3 regions of the Arthrobacter sp. 4R501 genome follow, and region 3 is predicted to be linked to each of the others. Evidence: riboswitches for the same ligand, from Rfam matches in the RefSeq annotation. Region 3 holds a riboswitch; each other region holds the start of a gene.
The links. A riboswitch is a leader RNA that binds a small molecule or an ion and turns the genes downstream of it on or off. The one in region 3 is predicted to bind thiamine pyrophosphate.

Region 1 (6,412 bases), on a different contig from region 3:
ACGGCGACGCCCGCGGCGGTGCCGCACTCTCGGTTGCGTCGGTCACCGGTAAGCCGGTTATGTTCGCCTCCACCGGCGAAGGCGTGGATGACTTTGAGCTGTTCCATCCGGACCGCATGGCCTCCCGCATCCTGGACATGGGTGACGTCCTCACCCTGATTGAGCAGGCCGAGAAGAACTGGGACAAGGACGAAGCCGCCCGGATGGCGAAGAAATTCGCCGACCAGGAAGACTTCACCCTGGACGACTTCCTCTCCCAGATGCAGCAGATCCGCAACATGGGCTCCATGAAGAAGATGCTCATGATGATGCCCGGAGCGCAGAACATCCGCGAGCAGCTGGAGAACTTCGACGAGCGCGAGATCGACCGGGTCGAAGCGATCGTCCGTTCCATGACGCCGCACGAACGAGTCGCCCCGAAGATCATCAACGGCTCCCGCCGGGCACGCATCGCCAGAGGTTCAGGCGTGCATGTCTCCGAGGTCAACGGCCTGCTGGAGCGCTTCGGCCAGGCCCAGAAGATGATGAAGAAGATGGCCCAGGGCGGCGGTATGCCGGGAATGCCAGGGATGCCCGGCATGGGCGGCCCCGGCGGTGCGCGGAAGGGCGGCAAGAACGCCCCGAAGAAGAAGGCCCGCTCAGGCAACCCTGCCAAGGCTGCCCAGGAGCTCAAGGACGCCGAGGCCCGTCGGGCCGGCGGGGCGAAGGCTCTTCCCACGGGGGCGGCGTTCGGCCAGCAGGGCGGCGACTTCGACCCTTCGCAGTTGAACCTGCCCAAGGGATTCGACAAGTTCCTCGGCAAGTAACCACCCCTCCCGACTGGGTAGCAGCAGGCGTCGTTGTGGGCACTCATAACAACACTGGCTGCTGCCCAATTGGGATGTCGGTGCCGTGGAATAGGGTTGGGTCATGTTCAAACAGCGGGTAGTGTTCGTGCACGGCGCCGGACCTTTCGGTGCCGCGGCGTGGCTGCGCCAGCACGGCATGGCCCTGACGTACGACGCCCTCTTCCTGCGGCGGCACGGTTTTGACCCCGTCGCTGAACCCGTGGAGTCCTCGTTCTCCGTAGATACCGCCATCATCCTGCGCTCACTTGCCGATGACGGCCGCGGGGCCGCTGGGGGCCATGTTGTTGCCCACGCCGAGGGCGCGATTGCGGCCATGATGGCTGCCGTCGAACGCCCCGAACTGGTGTATTCCCTCACGCTGGTAGAACCGGCGTGCCTGTCCCTAACCGCCGAACTGCCGGCCACGGCCGCGCACCGCGCCCTGATGCAACCGCTGTTCGACGTCCGGCACCAGCTCAGCGATGAAGACTTCCAACGTGAGTTCGTGCGGCGAATGTTCGCGGCGGACCTGCAGGAGCCCGCCACGCCGGAGGAAAAACGGTCGGCGCGCCGGCTCCGGTTGCAGGCGCCGTCCTGGGAGGCCCCGCTGCACATAGTTCCGGGCGTCCCCACCATGGTCCTTACGGGTGGGTGGGAACCGCTCTACGAGGAAATCGCCGGATATCTGCAGGAAACCGGTGCCCTGCACCGCATCGCTGCGGGAGGACACCGGCCCCAGGACTCTGCCGAAGGTGACCGTGCCATCCGGTCCTTCATCGCCGACGTCGGCAGGTCACGCTCGGTTCAGGCTTCCTGAGCCGTCAGTTCCCGGCCGGGATCCGAAGCTCGGGGAGGTAGACCTTTCCGCCGGCGGCCAGGAACTCCGCACTCTTTTCGCGCATCCCGCTGTAGGCCTCGGCAATGGCCGCCTGCGAATCGGCGGAACCGTATTCGTCCCTGATGTCCTGGCTGATCTTCATGGAGCAGAACTTCGGGCCGCACATGGAGCAGAAGTGGGCGGTTTTGGCCGGTTCGGCGGGCAGCGTCTCGTCATGGAAGGCCTCAGCCGTGACCGGGTCCAGGGACAGCGCGAACTGGTCGCGCCAGCGGAACTCGAACCTGGCCTTGGACAGGGCATCATCCCGTTCATGGGCGCCGGGGTGGCCTTTGGCAAGGTCTGCTGCGTGGGCGGCGATCTTGTAGGTGATCACTCCGGTTTTCACATCGTCCTTGTTCGGCAGGCCAAGGTGTTCCTTGGGCGTGACGTAACAAAGCATCGCCGTGCCGTACCGGGCGATTTCGGTGGCGCCGATGGCGGACGTGATGTGGTCGTAGCCGGGGGCAATATCCGTGACCAGCGGCCCCAACGTGTAGAACGGGGCGCCCTTGCAGAGTTCCTGCTGGCGTTCCACGTTCTCCCGCACCAGGTGGAACGGGACGTGCCCGGGACCTTCCACCATGACCTGCACATCGAATTCCCACGCCCGCTGGGTCAGTTCAGCCAGGGTGTCCAGCTCGGCGAACTGGGCGGCGTCGTTGGCGTCCGCCGTCGCCCCCGGGCGCAGTCCGTCGCCCAGGGAGAACGCGACGTCGTACTTGGCGAAGATCTCGCACAGCTCGTCGAAGTGGGTGTACAGGAAGTTCTCCTGGTGGTGCGCCAGGCACCACCCGGCCATGATCGCGCCGCCCCGGGAGACGATGCCGGTGACGCGGTTGGCCGTCAGCGGCACGTAACGCAGCAGCACACCGGCGTGGATGGTCATGTAGTCCACCCCCTGCTCGCACTGCTCAATGACGGTGTCCCGGTAGATCTCCCACGTCAGGGCGTTGGCCTCGCCGTTGACCTTCTCCAGCGCCTGATAAATGGGCACCGTACCGATGGGCACGGGAGAGTTGCGGATGAGCCATTCCCGGGTGGTGTGGATGTCATCGCCGGTGGACAGGTCCATCACCGTGTCAGCTCCCCACTGCGTGGCCCACTGGAGTTTGTCCACTTCCTCGGCAATGGAGCTGGTCACGGCCGAGTTGCCGATGTTGGCATTGATCTTCACCAGGAAGGCCTTGCCGATGATCATCGGTTCGGATTCCGGGTGGTTGATGTTGTTGGGGATGATGGCCCGGCCGGCCGCCACCTCGCTGCGGACCAGTTCCACGTCGCAATTCTCGCGGAGGGCGATGAACTGCATCTCGGGGGTGATGACACCCTGCCGCGCATAGTGCATCTGGGTGACGGTCTTGCCTTCGACGGCGCGGCGGGGCACCGGTTGCGCGCCCTTCCACTCCGCAGAGGCGGCGCCGCGGCGCACTGCCGACTTGCCGTCGTCGAGCAGGTTCCGTTCCCGTCCGCTGTACGGCGCGGTGTCGCCGCGGGCGGCGATCCACTCCGAGCGGAACGGGTTGAGGCCCACCACCGGATCACTGCCCGGACCGGCCGTGCGGTAGGTCCGGAAAGGCCCGTTCGCCTCCCCGTTCGGCGACGGTTCCAGCGCGATCTCGGTCACGGGTACCCGGATCCCGGTGGCCTCATCGTTGATAAACGCCAGCGAGTGGGACTTCAGTGACTGGGTTTCAGGCTGGAGCGTTTGATCCACGTCGGCTTCATTTTGGGCAGGGATCAGCTGTGTTTCTTGTGTATTCAATGAATACTCACTTCCTTCGCCGGCATTACCCGGACAGGTTCAACGGTCGCAGGCTGCGTCAGCCCGATCTCAGCCCCTGCAAGGGCTCCCGTGTGGTCAAGTCGAAGCTACCACAGCCGCTGCAGGATTTTGGAGGAACGCTTGAATTAAATTGAAGCTTCAAGTAAATTGGAAGTATAGCCGCCTTCCATCCGAAGGCCAACGGACCGGGAGTTTTCAAATGACTGCAGAAGCCACCAGCCGGGATCTCCTTCCTGCCGACCTCTCCATGGGCACCGTGATGCTCAAGGTGGGCAACATGAAGCTGATGACCGACTACTACCAGCGTGCGCTCGGCCTGGAGATCGTCGCGGAACAGGACGGCGGCGTCTATCTTGGCCGCCTTCAACGCCCGCTGGTCCATCTCGCGGCCGCCCCGTCTTTGAATCTGCCTGGCAGGGGAGAGGCCGGGCTGTTCCACACCGCACTGCTGTTTGACGACCAGGCTTCGCTTGCCGCCACGGTAGCCACCGCCGCCCAGTACGAACCCCGGTCCTTCACCGGCAGCGCCGACCACCTCGTCAGCGAGGCCTTCTACTTCAATGACCCCGAAGGCAACGGCGTCGAACTGTACTGGGACAGACCCCGCGAAAACTGGTCGTGGAACGGGAAAGATGTAGTGATGGACAGCCTGGCACTGCCGCCGAAGCGCTACCTCGAGCAGCACCTGACCCAGGAATCCGTGGCAGGCCAGCGGGCCAGCGAAGCCGGCGTGGGTCACGTCCACCTCCAGGTGGGCGACGTCCAGTCAGCGCACGATTTCTACGTCGGCACGCTGGGCTTCGAAAAGACCGCCGGCTGGCACGGGCAGGCACTGTTTGTCTCCGCGGGCCGGTATCACCACCACATGGCCATGAACGTCTGGAACAGCCGCGGAGCCGGTCCCCGCAAGGACACCCTGGGCCTCGGCGAAGTGCTCATCGAGGTCCCTTCCGGGGATGACGTCGGAGCGCTCGCGGACCGCCTGAAGGTCGCCGGTGTGGCCTCGCACCACACGGGCGCCGAGCTTCGCTTCGAGGACCCGTGGCGCAACAATATCCGTGCCACCGTCCGCTGAGTGCGGCTGCCAAATATGCGGCCTGCCTTGTACTAGGCTGATTCTGAACGGCCGGGGCGGCACTTGCTGCTGCCCTTCCAGGCCGCACCGTCGACGGAATGAGGGCTGTTCCCATGGGTTTCACTGAAGTTTTTGTTTCCACTCACGATGCCGCGCTGAAGCGGGCGGGCGTCCTGGATGCAGGCGGCTCCCCGGCGGGCCAGGCCCTGCGGATTCCCGGAATCAGCGATTTCGAAATCGAGCAGCTTGGCGACCTTGCCGGCGTTGCTGTGCACGCCGGTGGCGCGGACTACGAACTGGCCATGGTTGACGTGGCCAGCGATTCCCTCCTCGGGGTCCCGCCGGCCATGGTGCGTGCGCTCGCGGACCTGCTCAGCTACGAGACTGAAGGCGAAGGCCATGTCCTGGACGACGTCGCTGAAAAGTGGGCCGCCCAGGATGACATGCCGTTCGGCGTGGCCGAGGCCCGGACGTATGTCCAGCAGTTCGCTGAGCTTGCCAACTCCGTCGATGACGCCGCACGCACCGGAGTGTATGTCTGGTCGTCGTAGGCCGGCCGTGGCCCGCCGGGTCCGCCCGCTGCCCCATCCCGACGTGTCAAGTCGAAATCCGGACGCTGATCTGGCACAATAAACAAGTACTCGATCTGCGTGGCCCCTCTCTCCGCGTCCGGATCCTGTCCTTCGAACCCTCAAGTATGGCCCGCCCCACGGGTGCAGAACGTCGGTTCACCCCTTTTCTGAAACAGGAGTGACCACAAAAGTGGCCGTAAAGATTCGCCTTAAGCGCTTTGGCAAGATGCGCGCACCGTACTACCGCATCGTCGTCATGGACGCACGCTCCAAGCGTGACGGCCGTGCCATCGAAGAGATCGGCAAGTACCACCCCACCGAAGAGCCCTCATACATCGAGGTGGACACGGACCGTGCCCAGTACTGGCTCGGCGTCGGCGCACAGCCGTCCGAGCAGGTTGCCGCGATCCTGAAGATCACCGGTGACTGGCAGAAGTTCAAGGGCCTGCCGGGCCAGGAAGGCACCCTGAAGACCAAAGCTCCGAAGGCGGCCTTTGTTGCCCCGGAAAAGGGTTCCGTGATCATCCCGGAAGCCATCACCAAGAAGTCAAAGCAGTCTGACGCAGCCGAGGCCCCGGCCGAAGCAGAGACCACCGAGGCTGAGTAGATTGCTGGCAGAAGCGCTCGAACACCTCGTCCGGGGAATCGTTGATTCGCCGGAAGATGTCAAGGTCAGCTCGAAGAACAACCGCCGCGGGGACACCCTCGAGGTTCGTGTTCATCAGGATGACCTGGGACGGGTGATCGGCCGCCAGGGCCGCACCGCACGGGCATTGCGCACCGTTGTGGCGGCACTGGCAGACGGCGAGCCGGTCAGGGTCGACGTCGTCGATACCGACCGCCGCCGCTAAGCGCTCAGCAACATCAGTTTTTGCTCCGGCCCTTCCACCAGCAACGGTGGAGGGGCCGGAGTGCTTTCACCACAAGACCGTGGAGAATCCACAAACCGAAACAGAGGAACAGATGCAGCTTCAGGTGGCACGAATCGGCAAACCGCATGGAATCCGCGGCGAAGTGACGGTCCAGGTGCTGACCGACGCTCCGGGGGACCGGTTTGTTCCCGGTACCGAGTTTGTGGTGGAGCCTGCATCGGCCGGCCCGCTCATTGTTGAGGGTGCGCGCTGGAACAAGGACATCCTGCTGCTCGCATTCGAAGGAATCGAGACCCGCAACCAGGCAGAGACCCTGCGCGGCGCCAAGCTTTTTATCGAAACCGAAGAGCTGGACGAGGACGACGACGAAGGCTGGTACGAGCACGAACTGGTAGGGCTCGAGGCG
Region 2 (6,412 bases), on a different contig from region 3:
GTCTACGGAGTACTTTTCCAGCTCGGCCTCGATGATGGCCAGGTCTGCCAACGGGTCACGGTCCGATTCCAGCGTGCCGCAGTCCAGTACATGCACCAGGGCGGCGCAACGCTCCACGTGGCGCAGGAAGTGGTGGCCAAGGCCCTTACCTTCGCTGGCGCCCTCGATAAGGCCCGGAACGTCTGCAATGGTGAAGCGGACGTCGCCGGACTGGACAACACCCAGGTTCGGGATCAGCGTGGTGAAGGGGTAGTCGGCGATCTTGGGCCGCGCAGCGGACATGGCCGCGATCAGGCTGGATTTGCCGGCAGAGGGGAAACCCACCAGCGCGATATCCGCGATGGACTTCAGTTCCAGCACAATGTCACGGGCGTCACCCTCGATGCCCAGCAGGGCGAAGCCCGGGGCACGGCGCTTCTGCGAGGACAGCGAAGCGTTACCCAGGCCGCCCTGGCCGCCGGCGGCCGCCACGTATTCTGCTCCTTCGCCGACCAGGTCCGCCAGGACGGTGCCGTCCTTGGATTTGACCACGGTGCCGTCGGGCACGGGCAGGATGAGGGTCTCGCCATTCTTGCCGCCGCGCCAGTCGCCCATCCCGGACCCGCCGTTGGTGGCGTGGCGGTGCGGGGAGTGGTGGTAGTCGAGCAAGGTAGTGGTCTGGTGGTCAACGCGCAGGATGACGTTGCCGCCGTCGCCGCCGTTACCGCCGTCGGGTCCGCCCAGTGGGATGAACTTCTCCCGGTGGACGGAGACACAGCCGTGGCCGCCGGTACCGCCGGATACGTGCAGTACTACCCGGTCTACAAAGCTCGCCACGTGGATCTCCTCAGTGCTGTTTCCTGGACGCCCAAGGGCGCCAAGACGATTGTAATGCGGTTAAAAGAATAGTGGAGCGGACCAAATGGCCCGCTCCACCGTTTCAGAACTATTTGTTACTCTGCAGCTGCAGCAGCAACGATGTTGACTACGCGGCGACCGCGGCGGGTGCCGAACTGGACGGCTCCCGGGGCCAGTGCGAACAGTGTGTCGTCGCCGCCACGTCCAACGCCGGCGCCCGGGTGGAAGTGGGTGCCACGCTGGCGAACGATGATCTCGCCTGCGGAAACTACCTGGCCGCCGAAGCGCTTGACGCCGAGGTACTGGGCGTTGGAGTCACGACCGTTGCGAGTGGAACTCGCGCCTTTTTTATGTGCCATTTGAAATGCCTGCCTTTAAATTCTGGGGAATCTGCTGAAGAACCTGAACAGTAACGAAGAGTTACTTGATACCCGTGATCTTGACCTTGGTCAATTCCTGACGGTGACCCTGGCGCTTCTTGTAACCGGTCTTGTTCTTGAACTTCTGGATGACGATCTTCGGACCACGGAGGTCTTCGAGGATCTCAGCCGTAACCGTTACCTTGGCCAGGTCCGCAGCAGCAGAGGTGACTTTGTCACCGTCTACCAGGAGCAGTGCGGGCAACTCAAAGGTGCTGCCGGCTCCACCGGGGACGCGGTTCAGGGTAACGAAGTCTCCAACGGAAACCTTCTCTTGGCGGCCGCCTGCGCGGACAATCGCGTACACCACTTGGGAACTCACTTCTCTCGACGTTTATTACTAAATTTGCGTGCTGAACCCTGTTCCATAATTGGCTGGGTTCTCGCTGTGCCTCAACGCCGTGGGGTCGTAACCCAAGTGTTGGCGTAAGCACCGAAGATCTAGAATACGCTAATTTTGCCTTCGGCCGCAAATGAGGCTGGTTACGGCAGGTTGTCTGTGATAGGACCCACAAGCAGGTACTGCACTGACAATCCAAAACCGTGCCTGACTATCGTACAGGCCACACGGGCCGCAGTCTGTCAGGAATGAATTCGCGGCGCGTCGAAGAATTCCACCTCGAACCGGCACGACTGCCTGAAAGCCACCAGCATCGCCGCCCGTTCATCCGCGGAAGCACTCCGGCCGGCGTCGTCAGCCAAGGCGATGGCGTCACGCGTGGCCTGGGCGAAATCCTCGTCAGCATAGGCCCGCAGCCAGTCGGCATAAGGATGTGCTGCCGGTGCACCCGCAGCCAGGAACTCCGCGTGGAGAGTCTGCCCCACTTCGGCATACAGCCAGAAGCACGGCAGTACCGCCGCCACGAGGACCGAGTAGCTGCCGGAGGCAGAGGCCGCCAGCAGGTGGTCCACGTAGGACTTGGTGACAGGTCCGAGGACGGAGTCCACTGTCCTGGTGCTTAGCCACGTGCGGTGCAGTTCGGACTCGACCTCAAGGCATTGCTGGGCCGACTTCGCCCAGAATAGCTGGGCGGCTTCCGTGGGCGCCAGCGCGCTGGCCCGGGCAAGGACCCGCGAATAGCCGTTGAGGTAGATGGCGTCCTGGGCGAGGTAATAGGCGAACTGTTCCTCAGCCAATGTGCCGGCCGCCAGGTCGCGGATGAAATCCAGCCCGTAGATGGCTGCAAGATCCGGCTCCGACGCCCGCCGCAGCGTCTCTGCGAATTCGCCGGCTGCCGGAACCTGTTGCATGTGGTGGAAGTGGTTGATGGGGCCGTTGCCCGCGCCCACCTCAAGTTGGTCAGCGGCCTGCAGCGCGCCCACCAGCCAGGGCTTCACTTTCCGCAATGAGGCTTCCCAATCCCCCAGCCGGGCCTGGGCCGTGGCCATGGCCGATGACAGCGAGCAGCCGGTGCCGTGGCTGTTGCGCGTGGGGATCCTGTCCCCGCTCACTTCCACCACCTCCCGGGCGAGCAGCCCGGCAGCGTTGACCAGGGCATCCGGGCACGCACCGCCGTCGAGATGGCCGCCCTTGACCAGGACGGTGGCGCCGGTCGCTGCGGACAACCGCTGCCCCTGCCCGAGCGCGTCGTGCCATTCCCTCGCCTGCGGCTCCCCCAACAGGATGGCCAGTTCCGCCAGGTTGGGGGTGATCAGGTCCGCGAGCGGGAGCATCTCCCGCAGGGCCGCCTCGGCAGACTCCTGCAGCAGCCGGTCGCCGCTCGTGGCCACCATCACCGGATCAAGAACGACGACGGCGGGACGCACCTTTTCCAGCCAGTCGCGGACCACTCCTATCACCGCAGCGTCGCCCAGCATGCCGATCTTGACCGCGTCGATGGTGATGTCATCGCTGATGGCATCAAGCTGCTGGCCAAGGAAGGACGCCGGCGGGACGTGAACCGCCTGGACCCCCTGGGTGTTTTGGACCGTCAGCGCGGTGATGGCCGCCATCCCGTAGCCGCCAAGGGCCGCAATGCTTTTGAGGTCGGCCTGGACGCCCGCGCCCCCTGAAGGGTCCGATCCGGCAATGGACAGCACCCGCGGAACGTCACGCAGCACCCGGACCGCAGAAGAGCGGCCTGGTGCGGGCTGGACCTCAGCCCGGGTTGCTGGGGTTTCCGGCAGGGCCGCCGCGGGCGTTGCAGGAGGAAGGACAGAAGTTGAAGCCAAAGGAGACATCCCTTCGCCGGTGCTAACCGGACAGGTTCAACGGGTGTGGATCTCAGCCGGCTCTCTGCGCGGCACCCCGTGTCAGTCACCAGCCTAGCGTTCCTCGCGACTTAACGCCGGACGCCCGGACGCAGCCTGTGATTCACAGGCACGTCCGGGCGCCGTTGTATTGGCTTGCCCTACTGTTTGGTCAGAGCTCCGAGGCCGGAACTCCTACGCCCAGGATGATGGGCGCGTTGGCGGCAACCGGTTTGTCGGCCACAGGAGCCTTGACGGGTTCCGGGGCCTTGGCGGCGTGGGTGTGTCCGGCGGCAGCCGCGGGAGCGGCTTCGTGATGCTCTACGGACGTGGCGTTGGCTGCGCCCTGGGCACGGCTGGCACTCCGGTTCCGCCGGGGACGGCGGGCGCGGGGCTCCTCGGTGTGGTCGGAGTAATCCCTCTCCGCCGCGGCTGGCTGCTGCTGGCGGGCAGGTTCGGCCGCCCGGCTTTCAGTTGCATGAACTGCCGGCGGCGTGCTTTCCGCTACAGGAGCCGGCTCACCAAGGTGGGCGAAGGCCTCCGCGAGGCGGTCAAGTGTCAGGGCAGGTGCGTGCGGCTGGTCATCGTGGTGCGCAACGAACGGAAGCACCACCTGCTCGCCGCCGAATGTCAGCACTGCGGCCGGGCGGCCGTTGGAGTCCGTTTCGGACTGCCCAACCGGAGCCGGCACCGGAGCCGCAGGCTGCCGGCCCGCGGCAGCTGATGCGTGCGCCACCTCGTCGTCATGCAGATGCGCAGCGTGGGCTGCGGCCGCAATGTTCGCAAGCGCTGCCCGCGTGGCCTCCGCCTTCGCATGGCGCTCGGCATCGCTGGCTTCCGGGTGGACCGTGTGGATCTGCACCGGAGCTGCCGGTGCTGTTTCCAGCGGCTGGCCACCCCGTCCGCGGCGGCGCTTCCGGTCAGTGCGGCCACCCGGCTGGCTGTCCGGGCGCTGGCTGTCAGTCCGCACGCTGTCAGTGCGCTGGGCTTCCGGGCGGCTGTCTACCCGCTGCACGTGGTGCTCCGCGGCTACCGTGTTGGCGCGGCGGTGTTCCACGGGGTCGTCGTGGGTGACAATTCCGCGGCCTGCACAGGTTTCACACTGCTCGCCGAAGACTTCCAGGAGCCCGGTGCCCATGCGCTTGCGCGTCATCTGCACGAGGCCCAGCGAGGTCACTTCGGCCACCTGGTGCTTGGTCCGGTCGCGGCCCAGGCATTCCACCATGCGGCGCAGGACAAGGTCGCGGTTGGATTCGAGGACCATATCGATGAAGTCGATGACGATGATGCCGCCGATGTCGCGGAGCCGGAGCTGCCGGACCACTTCTTCAGCTGCCTCGAGGTTGTTCTTGGTGACGGTTTCCTCGAGGTTGCCGCCGCTGCCGGTGAACTTGCCGGTATTGACGTCCACCACGGTCATGGCTTCGGTGCGGTCAATGACCAGCGAGCCGCCCGAAGGCAGGAAGACCTTGCGTTCCAGGGCCTTGTGGATCTGCTCATCGATCCGCCACGCAGCGAAGATGTCCTGGTCCTTGGTCCACTTTTCCAGGCGGCCCACGAGGTCCGGGGCCACGTAGGTGACGTAGGCCTCGATGGTGTCCCAGGCCTCTTCACCGGAGACGATCAGCTTGGAGAAGTCCTCGTTGAAGACATCACGGACCACCTTGATGGTGAGGTCAGGTTCGCCGTAGAGCAGCTCCGGCGCGAGAATCTTGGTGGACGTGGACTGGCTTTCGATGCCCTCCCACTGCGCGCGCAGCCGGTTGATGTCGTGCGTGAGCTCCTCTTCCGAGGCGCCTTCGGCAGCGGTGCGGACGATGACGCCGGCGTGCTCCGGGAGGCGGTCCTTGAGGATGCGCTTGAGGCGGTTTCGCTCGACGTCGGGCAGTTTGCGGGAGATGCCGGTCATGGAGCCGCCGGGCACATAGACCAGGTAGCGGCCGGGCAGCGAGATCTGGCTGGTCAGCCGTGCACCCTTGTGGCCCACGGGATCCTTGGTGACCTGGACCAGGACGGTGTCGCCGGACTTGAGCGCGTTTTCGATCCGGCGCTGCTTGCCTTCGAGGTTAACTGCCTCCCAGTTCACTTCACCGGCATACAGGACGGCGTTGCGGCCGCGTCCGATGTCAACAAACGCCGCTTCCATGGACGGCAGGACGTTCTGCACCTTGCCGAGGTAAACGTTGCCGATCAGGGAGTCCTGCTGGGTCTTGGAAACAAAGTGCTCGGCCAGGACGCCGTCTTCGAGGACGCCGATCTGGATTCTGTCGTCGCGCTGGCGGACGATCATCTGCCGGTCAACTGATTCGCGGCGGGCCAGGAACTCGGCCTCGGTGATGACCGTGCGGCGGCGGCCCGTGTCGCGGGATTCGCGGCGGCGCTGCTTCTTGGCTTCGAGGCGCGTGGAACCCTTGACAGACGTGACGCGGTTGTTGACCGGCGCTTCGGTCGCGGCGCGCGGCGCGCGGACACGGGTCACCGTGTTGGGCGGGTCGTCGCCTTCTCCTCCGGTCAGTTCCAGATCCTGGTCGCCACGGCGACGGCGGCGACGACGACGGGACGTCACGCCTTCATCGGCCTGCCCGGCGGACTCCTCTTCGGTTTCTTCGGCTGCGCCTTCGTCGCCTTCGTTATCACCGTCAGCATCGCTTTCGCCTGTGCGGCTGCGGCCACGGCGGCCACGGCTGCGGCGCCTGCGGCGGCCGTTGGCGTCGTCCGCTTCGCCGTCTTCGGCGTCGTCCTCTTCCGGCTCTTCAACCGCGGCAGCAACCGGCGCGGGGCGGACCACGGTGCTGAGGTCGGGGGCCTGGAAAAGCACCGATGTGGTGGACGCCGGCTCAAGGAAGAGTGAACTGAACGGGCTGGCAGTCTCAGCAGCAGCCGGCTCGTCAAGCGGCGCGGCGGCAGCGTTGACCGGGGCAGCGTTGACGGGGGCAACGGCGGCTGCTGCGGGCGCGGCGGCGGCC
Region 3 (6,412 bases):
GTGGATGGCGGCGGCGGCGAAGCCGCGGTCCACGAGCTCCTCGGCAACCTTCGCGGCGGTGCGCTTGGTTTTGGTGAAGATGATGGTCCGGCCGCGGCCGCGTGCCTGCAGGATGCGGGCAACGACCTCGATCTTGTCCATGCTGTGGGCACGGTAGATGAGCTGGCGGATGTCGCGCTTGGTGAGGCCCTCGTCGTCCGGATCAGCGGCCCGGATGTGGGTGGGCTGCGTCATGTAGCGGCGGGCCATGGCGATGACCGGGCCGGGCATGGTGGCAGAGAACAGCAGGGTCTGGCGGACTGCAGGGGTACCGGCGATGAGGGTTTCCACGTCCGGCAGGAAGCCGAGGTCCAGCATTTCGTCGGCCTCGTCGAGGATGACCATCTTGACGTTCTTCAGGACCAGGTGCTTCTGCTTGTAGAGGTCGATGAGGCGGCCGGGAGTACCGACAACTACCTCGACGCCGTTCTGCAGGGCCTCCACCTGGGGCTCGTAGGCGCGGCCGCCGTAGATGGTAGTGATGCGGGCGTTCCGCTTGCGGGAAGCGTTCTGGAGATCATTGGCCACCTGGACGGCCAGCTCGCGGGTGGGCACGATGACCAGGGCCTGCGGTGCACCCGGAACGGCGAGCTTGTCGTAGCCGGCGTCGTCCGGACCCACCACGCGCTGCAGCGCGGGAATGCCGAAGCCGAGGGTCTTGCCGGTGCCGGTCTTGGCCTGCCCGATGATGTCGTGGCCCGAAAGCGCCACCGGCAGGGTCATGGCCTGGATGGGGAAGGGGTGGGTGATCCCGGCGTCGGCGAGGGACTCCACGATGTCGGCGCGGACGTTGTAGTCGGCGAAGGATTTCTCCTCGATCTCGTGCGGCTTCTCGTCCGAGATGATGGTTTCTTCGGGTTCGATCGTCTCGATGCCGGAGTCGTCAGTCAGGATCTGGTGGGTATGCAATTCACTCACAGGGGAGTTTCCTTATTCATTTGGGCATTGGCGCTGCCTGCTCAACGGGCCGGCCAACGTGGCCGTTCCGGAGCACGCTCGAAGCGCGCAAGCAAATCCAGTGGAAGCCGATCGCGGGCTATCAAAATGCTGGCACTGGTGACCAACGGGTGCATCTCAAGATCGCGTAGGGGCGGGCTTGTTGAATTCAAATCAAGGAAATCAACGACCGGGCATCCATATCTACTTCTTCAGTCTAGCCGTACGGACCCTGAATCCCGGCTTTGGGCCGATCAGGTGGCGCGCAAGACCTTTAGGCCAGCAGCTCGAAGTGGACCTCGCGGGCAGCGATGTCGGAAGAGATCAGGCGGACCCGCACCTTGGTGCCGGATTCCAGGTCACCGCCGCACCGGGCCGTCACGGCGGGTTCGGCGATCTGGATGATCCCCGAGGGGCCGTTTCCATTTTTTGCGGCTCCGTTCCTGGTGCCGTTGCCGTTTTTCCCGTTGCCGTTGTCCTTCTGCGGCTTGGAGCCGGAAATCACGATCGCATCGAATTCCTGGCCCACATGGTTGACCAGGAGCGCGGCCTCCACGGTGTCCAGCGCCATGCGTTCCATCCGCGATGCCAGCTGGTCGGATTCGGCCATGATCTCCGGCAGGGACGGCAGGGCTTCCCGCGCCCAGTCCGGTACCGGCTTGCCGTTGCTCAGGGCTTCGCAGATCACCAGGACAAAACGGTCGATCAGACGCCGGAGCGGTGCCGTGGTGTGGGCATAGGCAGCGCCGATGGCGGACTGGATGGCCTCTTTCGGGACTGTGCCGTCGAACGCCGTGTAGCTGGCGCCGCGGAACAGCATGCCGGCGGAGTGCAGGATGGCCAGTTGCCGGGGCTCGGTCGGGTCAAGGCTGCGGAGGTATTCGCCGTAGCTGATCTTGCCGTCCCACGGCTTGCCCAATGCCTCAGTCTGGATGCGGAAGTGACGCAGGGAGCGCACGTCCGGGGCGGGCATGGTGCGAAGGATGCCCACTTCTCCCGCCAGCATCAGGTCTGCCGCCGCCATCCCCGTCATCAGGGAGATCTGGGCGTTCCAGTCCTCCACCGGAAGCTGCGGCGCCGCGGCAATCCGGTAGCCGCCGTCGGGCAGCTGCACGATTTCCTGCTCGGGCATGTTCAGGCTGGCGCCGCCGCGCTGCCGCTCCAGTTCAACGCGCTTGAGGCCCACTTCCTTCAGGAGCTGCAGGACAGGGCCGGCCGTCCCGGCGTCGAGTTCGGCCTGGACTCCCTTGTAGCTCAGCTTGGCCCGGCTGCGGATGGTGGCCCTCTGGACGCTCACAGTGGAGACCTGCGCGGCGTCGTCCAGCCCGAACTCCCAGACGTAGGCGGAACACAGCTGGCCGGCCAGAAGGCTGCCTGCCCCTTCGCTGATGACTTCCGGGTGCAGCGGGATACGGCCGTCAGGGGCGTAGAACGTCTGGCCGCGGCGCCGGGTCTCTGCGTCCAGTCCGCCGCCGGGGCGGACAAAGGACGGCACGTCAGCGATGGCGTAAAGCACCCGGTAGCCAGTGGCCGCACGTTCGATGAACAGCGCCTGGTCCAGGTCAGTGGACGACGCCGGATCGATAGTGAGGAAGGCCACTTCCGTCAGGTCAGCACCCGGCAACTCGTGCGCGGCCACTGCCGCTTCCGCGTCCCGGACCGCCTCCGCCGGGTAGGGCCCCGGCAGTTCCAGCTCGGTCCGCAGGGCGCTCAGCGCCGCCGCGAGGTCGTTCGTTTGCTCGTGGACATTGGGGGCCAACCTATGATGTGACACGAAAATCAGGTTAGCTCGATTTCCACGGATCGTGCACGCCCGCCGCCCGCCACGCGGGGGATTGTCAGGATGCGCCGGCGTCCAGGGCCGCCAGGAGTGCCACGGCCGCCGCTGCGGGGTCGGAGGCTTCGGTGATGGCACGCACCACAACAATCCTGCCGGCGCCGGCCTCCACCACCTGCTCCACGTTGCCGAGATCGATGCCTCCGATGGCAAACCAGGGCAGCGTGGCCTGGGTGCCACCGGCAGCGCGGACGGCTTCGGCCGCGTACCGCACCAGGTCAAGGCCGACGGCGGCCCGGCCCGGTTTCGTCGGAGTGGCCCAGACCGGTCCTACGCAGAAGTAGTCCAGGCCGCCTTGGTCAGTCAGCCCACCGGACAGCCGGATGGCCCCTTCGATCTGCTCGGCGGTGTGCGTGGAAAGGCCGATCACGGCTGGTGCCCCGAGCAGCGTGCGTGCGGAAGCGACCGGCAGATCCTTCTGCCCGATGTGGAAGACGGGGGCGCCGGAGAGCAGCGCGATATCGGCACGGTCATTGACTGCCCACAGCTTTCCGTGGCGTTCGGCCGCGGCCTGAAGCACGGCCAGCAGCTCCAGCTCCTCGGCTGCCTCGATGGCCTTGTCCCGGAGCTGGATGATGTCCACGCCGCCGGCAAACGCCGCGTCCACAAACTCGCCAAAGTCCCCGCGGTCCCGGCGCGCGTCGGTGCACAGGTACAGCCTGGCGCTGTGCGGGAGGCCGGTGTTTGTGCCGCCGGCGGGGTCTGTTCCGGTCACGGATTCGGGAGCGGCGGAGGGGGCGGAGGGTGTGCCTGCAGCGGCGAAGGATTGCGCGTTCATGGAAACCAGCCTAAGTCCCCTAAACTGGGCGGGTACTGCGGGAGCCCGTTGCAGCCGTCACAAAGCGGCCGGGCTGAGAGGGCGTCAGAGCCGACCGCTTGACCTGATCCGGCTAGTACCGGCGTAGGGAAGGAACATATGCCCCCCGCGATAAGCAGCCCAGCTGAGCCCGCACCAGCCAGCCCGGCCACCGCCCTGCACGCCGACGTGGCCGTCATCGGCGGCGGAGTTATCGGCCACGCCATAGCCTGGGAAGTCCGGCGATCCGGCCGTTCCGTCGTGCTGATCGATGACGCTCCCGGCAACGGCGCCAGCTGGGCAGCCGCCGGCATGCTGGCCCCTGTGAGCGAACTGCACTACCAGGAGGAAGACCTCCTTGAGCTGATGCTGGCATCCTCCGGCCTGTGGCCTGCCTTTGCGGCGGACCTCGCCCTGGCAGGGGCTGGCGATGCCGGATATCTGACGACGCCGACCCTCGCCATCGGCGCGGACGCTGCGGACCGCCGGGCACTGATGGACCTGCGGGCCGTGCAGCAGGCCAGCGGCCTGGTGGTGGAACCCCTGACTGTCCGTGAGGCCAGGACCAGGGAATCCCTGCTCAGCCCGGCCATATCCTGCGCCTTGGACATCCCCGCCGACCACCAGGTGGATCCACGGAAACTCGTGGCGTGCCTCCAGGAAGTCCTGGCTCTCCACGAACCGGGAGCAGGAACCGCCGTGGCAGGTGCCCGCGCGGGATTCGCCGTTGACCAGCGCGCCGCTGCCCTGCTCTGGGAGGACGGCCGCGTCATCGGCGTGAAGCTCGCCCACGGCGGGACTGTCCAGGCCAAGGAGACCATCGTGGCCAACGGATTGCAGGCGGCGTCGCTGGATGGCCTGCCGGGTGGACTCAACCTGCCGCTGCGCCCCGTCTACGGTGACATCCTGCGGCTGGCTGTTCCGCAGCACCTGCGCCCGCTCCTCACCTCCACTGTCCGCGGAATGGTCCACGGCGTGCCGGTCTACATCGTTCCCCGGCAGGACGGCACCGTGGTGATCGGGGCAACACAGCGGGAAGACGCGCTCGCCGGGACAGGCGACGGTGCTGTCTCGGCCGGCGGTGTCTACCAGCTGCTGCGTGACGCCCAGGTCCTGGTGCCGGCCGTCTCGGAGCTTGAACTCCTGGAATGCACGGCACGGGCAAGACCGGCGACCCCGGACAACGCACCCCTCCTCGGCCGCGTACCGGTTTCCGCACAAGGGACGGGGAACACGGGGAAAGTTGCCGGGCTGATTGTTGCCACCGGGTTCTTCCGCCACGGAGTGCTGCTTGCACCGGCGGCGGCGGCCATCTGCCGGGACCTGCTGGATGGCCGGACGGACCCGCGATGGGGGGCCCTCAGCCCGGCCCGCTTTTCAGGAAAGCACCACGTAGCCGGCCTACAGGCCCCACGCAAGGACATCAGCAGCACGAAGGCCCTCGACCCACAGAAGGAATCAGCATGAACATCACCCTCAACGGCTCGCGCCATTCCGTGGCGGACGACGCCTCCATCACCACCCTCATCAGCCAGATCACTGGCCGTCCCCTCGCGGCCAACGGCCAGTCAACGGACGGGCAGAAACTCGGCGTCGCCGTCGCCCATAACTCCGAAGTAGTACCCCGCAGCCAGTGGTTCGTCACGGCGCTCGCCGAAGGTGACGACGTCGAACTGGTCACAGCAGTCCAGGGAGGCTGACACCATGACAGTAACCAGCAACATCAGCACACAGAACCTGCCAGAGGCCGCCGACAGGCTGGTCATCGACGGCGTCGAGCTCGGCTCCCGCCTCATCATGGGCACCGGTGGTGCCCCCAGCCTCGACGGGCTCGGCGCCGCCCTGCTGGCCTCTGGAACCGAGCTGACCACGGTGGCCATGCGCCGCTATTCGCCGGCTGAATCGGGGTCCCTTTTCCAGCTCCTGGTGGACCACGGGATCCGGATCCTGCCCAACACCGCTGGCTGCTTCACGGCCCGGGATGCGGTCATGACGGCGGAGCTGGCCCGCGAAGCGCTGGAAACCGACTGGCTCAAGCTGGAAGTCATCGCCGACGAACAAACCCTGCTGCCGGACGCCGTGGAGCTGGTGGACGCTACGGAACAGCTTGTGAACCGGGGCTTCAAAGTGTTCGCCTACACCAACGATGACCCGGTCCTGGCGCTGCGGCTGGAAAACCTGGGTGCCACCGCGGTCATGCCGCTCGGAGCGCCCATCGGCACCGGCCTGGGAATCCTGAATCCACACAACATCGAGCTGATCGTCTCGCGCGCCTCGGTGCCCGTGGTGCTGGACGCCGGCATCGGCACGGCGTCCGATGCCGCCCTGGCCATGGAGCTTGGCTGTGATGCCGTGCTGCTGGCCACCGCGGTCACGCGGGCGCAGAACCCGGCACTCATGGGGGAGGCCTTCAAACACGCCGTCATCGCCGGTAGGCTGGCGAAAGCGGCCGGCAGGATTCCGCGCCGCGAGCACGCCCTGGCGTCATCGGCCATGGAAGGCCGGGCAGAGTTTCTCTAGGCCGCTTTCTCCAGGCCCGGCGCCCTCGGCCAAACGCCGGGGCGGCTCACCGGACGAATCGAGGAGGCCGCCATGGCTGGCAAGCACGACATACTCACACACGAGCGGATCGAGGCCGTCCTCGCCACGCTGCCCGACTGGCAGTACCGGCAGGGCGGGCTCGTTGCTGTCTATAAGACGCCGACGGCGGCCGCCGCACTGGAGCTGATTGCCGCCGTCGGACGCCTGGCGGAAGAACAGAACCACCACCCGGACCTTGACTGGCGCTACAACAGGGTGCATCT

Region 1: it holds a riboswitch for thiamine pyrophosphate, as region 3 does, so the genes downstream of both, thiC (phosphomethylpyrimidine synthase ThiC) here and thiO (glycine oxidase ThiO) in region 3, are expected to answer to the same signal.
Region 2: it holds a riboswitch for thiamine pyrophosphate, as region 3 does, so the genes downstream of both, thiD (bifunctional hydroxymethylpyrimidine kinase/phosphomethylpyrimidine kinase) here and thiO (glycine oxidase ThiO) in region 3, are expected to answer to the same signal.

The regions. Positions count from the first base shown of each region.
Region 1 is NZ_PJIW01000005.1:243,254-249,665, forward strand. It holds gene ffh (signal recognition particle protein) at 1-806, shown strand, start outside; gene CXR02_RS06680 (alpha/beta fold hydrolase) at 910-1,644, shown strand; gene thiC (phosphomethylpyrimidine synthase ThiC) at 1,649-3,418, opposite strand; TPP riboswitch at 3,461-3,568, opposite strand; gene CXR02_RS06690 (VOC family protein) at 3,687-4,562, shown strand; gene CXR02_RS06695 (hypothetical protein) at 4,676-5,113, shown strand; gene rpsP (30S ribosomal protein S16) at 5,325-5,741, shown strand; gene CXR02_RS06705 (RNA-binding protein) at 5,743-5,985, shown strand; gene rimM (ribosome maturation factor RimM) at 6,098-6,412, shown strand, end outside.
Region 2 is NZ_PJIW01000003.1:222,263-228,674, forward strand. It holds gene obgE (GTPase ObgE) at 1-816, opposite strand, end outside; gene rpmA (50S ribosomal protein L27) at 933-1,196, opposite strand; gene rplU (50S ribosomal protein L21) at 1,258-1,566, opposite strand; gene thiD (bifunctional hydroxymethylpyrimidine kinase/phosphomethylpyrimidine kinase) at 1,839-3,437, opposite strand; TPP riboswitch at 3,420-3,517, opposite strand; gene CXR02_RS04060 (Rne/Rng family ribonuclease) at 3,619-6,412, opposite strand, start outside.
Region 3 is NZ_PJIW01000010.1:76,615-83,026, forward strand. It holds gene CXR02_RS11700 (DEAD/DEAH box helicase) at 1-957, opposite strand, end outside; gene CXR02_RS11705 (RNB domain-containing ribonuclease) at 1,250-2,749, opposite strand; gene thiE (thiamine phosphate synthase) at 2,814-3,590, opposite strand; TPP riboswitch at 3,618-3,738, shown strand; gene thiO (glycine oxidase ThiO) at 3,729-5,075, shown strand; gene thiS (sulfur carrier protein ThiS) at 5,072-5,308, shown strand; gene CXR02_RS11725 (thiazole synthase) at 5,313-6,128, shown strand; gene CXR02_RS11730 (4a-hydroxytetrahydrobiopterin dehydratase) at 6,201-6,412, shown strand, end outside.